Linked DNA regions of Tolumonas auensis DSM 9187. The protein of the gene in region 2 interacts with the protein of the main gene of each other region in a pairwise test. Links are inferred from orthologs where the notes say so. Each region holds a gene or a part of one and is shown on either strand. Other genes may lie near its edges.

What was found.
Region 1: the proteins of gyrA (region 2) and gyrB interact in binary tests that used the Escherichia coli proteins (3 or more experiments, as listed by UniProt). The link is inferred for Tolumonas auensis DSM 9187 from one-to-one orthologs.

Annotation. Positions count from the first base shown.
Region 1 is NC_012691.1:3,188-6,553, reverse strand. The notes cover bases 227-3,263. They hold gyrB (DNA topoisomerase (ATP-hydrolyzing) subunit B), read right to left. Parts: upstream 2,936-3,263; coding sequence 518-2,935; downstream 227-517. Other genes in these bases: recF (DNA replication/repair protein RecF), read right to left, coding at 2,956-3,263; TOLA_RS00025 (polyamine ABC transporter substrate-binding protein), read right to left, coding at 227-324. Also shown: more of TOLA_RS00025, read right to left, coding at 1-226; more of recF, read right to left, coding at 3,264-3,366. UniProt on the Escherichia coli protein: DNA gyrase negatively supercoils closed circular double-stranded DNA in an ATP-dependent manner to maintain chromosomes in an underwound state.
Region 2 is NC_012691.1:1,585,116-1,588,613, reverse strand. Bases 330-3,498 are described here. They hold gyrA (DNA gyrase subunit A), read right to left. Parts: upstream 3,124-3,498; coding sequence 535-3,123; downstream 330-534. Other genes in these bases: ubiG (bifunctional 2-polyprenyl-6-hydroxyphenol methylase/3-demethylubiquinol 3-O-methyltransferase UbiG), read left to right, coding at 3,286-3,498; TOLA_RS07315 (lysozyme inhibitor LprI family protein), read right to left, coding at 330-512. Outside these bases: more of TOLA_RS07315, read right to left, coding at 1-329. UniProt on the Escherichia coli protein: A type II topoisomerase that negatively supercoils closed circular double-stranded (ds) DNA in an ATP-dependent manner to maintain chromosomes in an underwound state.

The DNA.
Region 1 (3,366 bases), 1.6 Mb from region 2 along the record:
GGCCGTAAATACAGGGTCAATAGCCGTATTCTGTTTACGGATTGATGCTGGCATGACAGTAAACAGAGCCCGCCAGACCGGATCATTCAGGGATAAACTATCAATGGAAACAATATCAAACTCCGGCGGATAGCCCCCCGATAACAGACGATTGCGGGCCTCATCGCTGTTGTAGTTCACTTCTGCGATATGAATGCCAGTCTCCTGCTCAAAACGGGATTTCACCTCCGGAGCAAGATAGTACTCCCAGGTATAAACCACCAGTTCTGAAGCCGGACAATATCCCGCCAATGATAGCAACAACATACTGAGCCAATAACGCATCCAGTCTGTCCCTCTTCATACTTACTCACATGCATGGATCCCCATGATGATTGGTGCCAATAGAGGCACCTTTTTAACTATAGACTATTCATTTGTAGTGCTGGTTTTCTCTTTCATATCGGCATAAAAAAACCCCGGACAGGTGACTGCCCGGGGTCTGTTCGCTTTCAACGAATGACGTATAAACTATGACCTAGATGTCGAGATTCGCGACTTTCAATGCATTACTCTCGATGAATGCACGGCGTGGCTCAACATTATCACCCATCAGGGTAGCAAACAGCTGATCGGCTGCCATGCCATCTTCAATGGTGACCTGCAGCATACGACGGGTCATTGGGTCCATGGTGGTTTCCCACAACTGTTCCGGATTCATCTCACCCAGCCCTTTATAGCGCTGGATATACAGACCGCGTTTACCTTCATCCAGTAAGATCTGCAGCGCTTCTTCAAAGCTGGTTACCGGACGGACTTTCTCACCACGCTTCAGGAAACCTGTCGGTTCTATCAGGTTAGTGATCTGCTGACCGATGTTAACAATCTGCTGATATTCCGGTGAGTTCAGGAACTCAAAACCCAGCTGATAGTGTTTTTCGACACCATGCTGACGCAGCAGAATTTGCGGCAGATAAACACCATGCTCTGCGTGACGGTGTACTGACAAGGTATATTGCGAGCCATTGTTACCGTGCTCATCCAGGTTGTGTTGCAACTGCGCAACCCATGCCTTGGCCTGGGCTTCATCTTTCAGTGCCTCTGTGGTCAGCACAGGCAGAATCAGTAACTGTTGCAGCACTGCTTCCGGCAGACGACGCGCCAGACGGGTAATCAGATGCTGCGCCGTACGGTATTCCAGTACCATTTTTTCCAGCTGGGCACCGGAAATAGCCGGTGCAGAATCGTTCACATACAATTCCGCACCATCCAGTGCCAGTGTGGTCTGGTATTCCAGCAACGACTCTTCATCTTTGATGTACTGTTCCTGTTTACCTTTTTTCACTTTATACAACGGTGGCTGCGCAATATAGACATAACCACGCTCAATGATTTCCGGCATCTGACGATAGAAGAAGGTCAACAGCAGCGTACGGATATGCGCACCGTCGACGTCCGCATCGGTCATGATGATGACGTTGTGATAACGCATTTTGTCCGGATTGTATTCATCGCGGCCAATACCACAGCCCAGCGCGGTGATCAGCGTGCCGACTTCCTGTGAGGAAATCATCTTGTCGAAACGGGCTTTTTCCACGTTCAGGATCTTACCTTTCAGTGGCAGAATCGCCTGATACTTGCGGTTACGTCCCTGCTTGGCAGAGCCGCCCGCGGAGTCACCTTCCACGAGGTACAGTTCAGAGAGTGCCGGGTCACGTTCCTGACAATCCGCCAGTTTGCCTGGCAGACCCGCGATATCCAGCGCACCCTTACGACGAGTCATCTCACGTGCTTTACGCGCGGCTTCACGCGCACGCGCGGCATCGATGATCTTGCCGACAATGATCTTGGCTTCACCCGGATTTTCCAGCAGGTATTCGTCCAGCTTCTCACCCATCGCCTGTTCAACCGCCGTCTTCACTTCGGAAGAAACCAGCTTGTCTTTGGTCTGGGAAGAGAATTTAGGATCCGGTACTTTGACAGAAATAACTGCCGTCAGACCTTCCCGCGCATCATCACCGGAGGCAGAGGTTTTGGCTTTTTTGCTGTAACCCTCTTTATCCATGTACGTGTTCAGCGTACGGGTCAGCGCAGAACGGAAGCCCGCCAGGTGAGTACCACCATCACGCTGAGGGATGTTGTTGGTAAAGCAGTAAACGTTCTCCTGATAGGCATCGTTCCACTGCATCGCCACTTCCACAGAAATACCGTCTTCACGCGCCAGATCAAAATAAAATGCTTTCTGATGGATTGGCGTTTTGTTCTGATTCAGATATTCCACGAATGCGCGGATACCACCTTCATAATGGAAGTGATCTTCACGGCCATCACGCTCATCAATCAGACGGATAGAAACGCCGGAGTTCAGGAATGAGAGTTCACGGAAACGACGCGCCAGAATTTCATAACGGAACGTCACGTCAGAGAAAATAGACAGACTTGGCCAGAAACGGATTTCTGTTCCCGTGCCTTCACACGTGCCAATGATCGCCAGCGGGGCATCAGGCTCACCCAGGAAATAGGTCTGCTGATAAATGTTACCGTTACGCTGAATGGTCAGCAGCAGTTTGTCTGACAGCGCGTTAACGACCGAAACACCCACACCGTGCAGACCGCCGGATACTTTGTAGGAGTTATCATCGAATTTACCACCCGCATGCAGGATGGTCATGATGACTTCAGCCGCAGAGCGGCCTTCTTCTTTATGCATGTCGACCGGAATACCACGACCATTGTCGCGCACCGATACCGATCCATCTTCATGAATACGGGCAACGATATCCGTGCAGTGACCTGCCAGTGTTTCGTCGATGGAGTTATCCATCACTTCGAATACCATGTGATGCAGACCTGATCCGTCATCGGTATCCCCGATATACATACCCGGACGTTTACGTACCGCATCCAGCCCTTTCAGTACCTTAATACTCGAGGAGTCGTAAGTATTCTCGCTCATGTTTATTCCCACTGTGTCGACTATTCGGTTATGTTGCCCTGTTTCACGTGAAACAAACGGCAATCAAATTCTTGCATCATTTCCTGTAACGGTTGCTGGTCAATCGCGGTGATAAACACCTGTGACTCACATTGCTGTAACCGTTTGGCCAGGACGTAGCGTTTCTCCGCATCCAGCTCTGAAGCAAAATCATCAATCAGAAACAGGCAAGTCTTCTCGCTGTTCTGCCGCAGATACAATCCCTGCGCCAGACGCAATGCACAAACCAGTAACTTGAGCTGACCACGGGACAGTAAATCCTGCACCGGAACGCCTTCAGCCCGTAGCCGCAAATCAGCACGATGCGGGCCAATGGCCGTGTGACCTAACTGCCGGTCACGTTCAAACCCTTCCTGCAGTAACAGGTGCAATCCCTGTTCCTGCTGCCAGCC
Region 2 (3,498 bases):
GGCAGTGAGGTTGCATAAAACGTCAGCCAGACATCCTGTTTGTCAGCACCGCACTGATAATGGATTGGACCTTCCTGCGGAACAAGCCCGAACTGTGATTGCAGTTCAGACAATCGTTCCATATAGGAAAGCTCCAGACACATTTTCAGGTCTTTATCTTGCATACAGTTATCATGACGAGTCAGCCATGACTGCTGATCTTTCTGCAAATCAAACTGCGGATACTGAGCCTGTTTGGACGGTAATTCCTGCATCAGCTGACGGATTTTACCGTCCAGCGAAGTCAGAATTGGCCGCTCACAAAAAGCCGACAGAAGCGGAACTGTAACATCGTTACAGTTCGGTTTCTTATCCATCGTCTGTTTGGTGATGGCGTATTTCGCCATCACTTCAGGTGTCACCAGTGACGGTTTTGCTGGCACATTCTTTTCGCCAGAGTCTGTTGCAGCTACAGAGACCGTCTGAATTCCACTAAACAGCGTAGCTGCTAACCAGAATTTCCATGCGTTCATGTACTACGTCCTCTCTCTGACTTTATTCAGCTGATGTTTCTTCAGATGAATCAACATCACCTTCAGCGTCTGACTCGTCGCCTTCCGGTTCTGCAACACGTTCCAGGCTAACCAGTTTCTCATCTTCCGCAGTACGGATCAGACGAACACCGGCGGTGTTACGGCCAATCAATCCAACTTCTGAGACACGGGTACGAACCAGTGTGCCAGCGTTGGTGATCAGCATGATTTCATCTGATTCATCAACCTGAATCGCACCGACCACCTTACCGTTACGCTCAGTCACCTGAATCGAGATCACGCCCAATGTTGCACGGCTCTTCACCGGATATTCCGCCAGATCAGTACGCTTACCGTAACCATTTTCGGTTGCAGTCAGGATAGCACCGCCATTCTGAGGAACGATCAGCGAAACGACTTTATCCGTTTCACCCAGTTTCATACCACGAACACCCGTTGCGGTACGACCCATGGAACGAACATCACTTTCGTTGAACCGGACAACTTTACCGGCATCAGAGAACAGCATAATTTCGCTGTTACCATCAGTGATGGCGACACCAATCAGTGAATCACCTTCATTCAGGTTAATAGCACGGATACCTGATGACAACGGACGGGAATAAGCAGACAGTTCTGTCTTTTTCACCGTACCATCACCGGTTGCGAAGAAGACATACTTATCATCATCGTAAGATTTAACCGGCAGAATCGCGGTAATACGTTCGTTTTCATCCAGTGGTAACAGGTTGATAATCGGACGGCCACGTGCGGTACGGCTGGCTTCAGGCAATTGATAAACTTTCAGCCAGTACACTTTACCCTGCGTTGAGAAGCAGAGAATGGTGTCGTGAGTATTCGCCACTAACAGTTGTTCAACGAAATCTTCATCTTTTACTTTCGCCGCGGCTTTACCACGACCACCACGACGCTGCGCTTCGTAGTCAGACAATGGCTGATATTTCACATAGCCTTCGTGCGACAGTGTTACCACCACGTCTTCCGGTGTGATCAGATCTTCCATGTTGATTTCGATGCTGGCGGCCTGAATTTCGGTACGACGTTTATCACCGAACTGAGATTTCACAAATTCCAGTTCTTCACGAATGACTTCCATCAAACGTTCTGGGCTAGCCAAAATACGCAGCAGTTCAGCGATTTCGCCCAACAATTCACGGTATTCATCCAGAATTTTTTCATGTTCCAGACCGGTCAGTTTGTGCAGACGCAGATCCAGAATGGCTTGAGCTTGTTGTTCAGTCAGGAAGTAATGGTCATCACGGATACCGAATTCTGGTTCCAGCCATTCAGGACGTGCCGCATCACCACCAGCACGTTCCAGCATTTCAGCTACAGCACCCAGCGCCCAACCACGGGCAACAAGACCTTGTTTCGCTTCTGCCGGGCTGGAGGAGTTTTTGATCAACTCAATAACCGGGTCGATATTCGCCAGCGCAATCGCCAGACCTTCCAGAATATGTGCACGTTCACGCGCTTTACGTAATTCAAATACGGTACGGCGAGTAACTACTTCACGACGATGGTCGATAAAGGCAGCCAGAATCTCTTTCAGATTCAGTGTTTTTGGTTGGCCATTAACCAGCGCCACCATGTTGATACCGAACACGTTTTGCATCTGTGTGTGCGTGTAGAGATTATTCAGCATAACCTCGGTCAGCTCGCCACGACGCAATTCAATCACCACACGCATACCGTCTTTGTCAGACTCATCGCGCAGCGCAGTAATACCTTCGATTTTTTTATCTTTTACCAGCTCGGCAATTTTTTCTACCAAACGGGCTTTGTTGACGGTATATGGCAACTCAGTGACGATAATGGATTCTTTACCGTTCTTCTCGTCAGTTTCAATTTCAGTACGCGCACGCACATAAATTTTGCCACGACCAGTACGGTACGCATCAAGGATACCGGAACGGCCATTGATGATACCGCCTGTTGGGAAATCAGGACCTGGGATCAGCTGGATCAACTCATCAATCGTTAATTCTGAGTTTTCCATCAGTGCCAGACAACCATCGACGACTTCAGTCAGGTTGTGTGGCGGAATATTGGTCGCCATACCTACCGCAATACCGGACGAACCGTTTACCAGCAGGTTAGGGATCTTCGTTGGCATAACAGCCGGGATTTGCTCTGTGCCGTCATAGTTAGGAACCCAATCGACAGTTTCTTTTTCCAGATCAGCCAGCAGCTCATGAGCGATGCGGTCCATACGGATTTCGGTATAACGCATCGCAGCAGCGGAGTCGCCGTCTACAGAACCGAAGTTACCCTGACCATCGACCAGTGTGTAACGCATGGAGAAATCCTGCGCCATACGAACGATAGTGTCGTATACCGCTGAGTCACCGTGTGGGTGATATTTACCGATCACGTCACCGACGACACGGGCAGATTTCTTATAAGGTTTGTTCCAGTCGTTACTCAACTCGTGCATCGCAAATAAAACACGACGATGCACTGGTTTTAAACCATCCCGCACGTCTGGCAGTGCACGCCCGACGATGACACTCATTGCATAATCGAGATAAGAGTTACGTAACTCGTCTTCGATATTTATCGGGATGATCTCTTTGGCTAGATCGCTCATATAATTATGTATTCCTACTTCAAGCTACTTGAAAGCAATAGTGGCGAATTCTATCACAAATGATGGATTTCCCCAATCGCTGACAGATCACCTGTTTTAAGCTAACTCGTTGGATATAATGCACTGATACCAACCCCAAACTGTCATGAAGGACAGCGCTAAATGAATGTTGATTCTCAGGAAATAGCTAAATTTGAAGCCATTGCCAGTAACTGGTGGGATCCTCACGGTGATTTCAAACCATTACACCTGATGAATCCGCTGCGTCTGGAGTGGATTTCCGATCATTGCGAAGGTTTATTTGGCAAACAAGTGCTTGATGTCGGCTGCGGCGGCGGTATTTTAAGCGAAAGCATGGCAAAGCAAGGTGCTCAG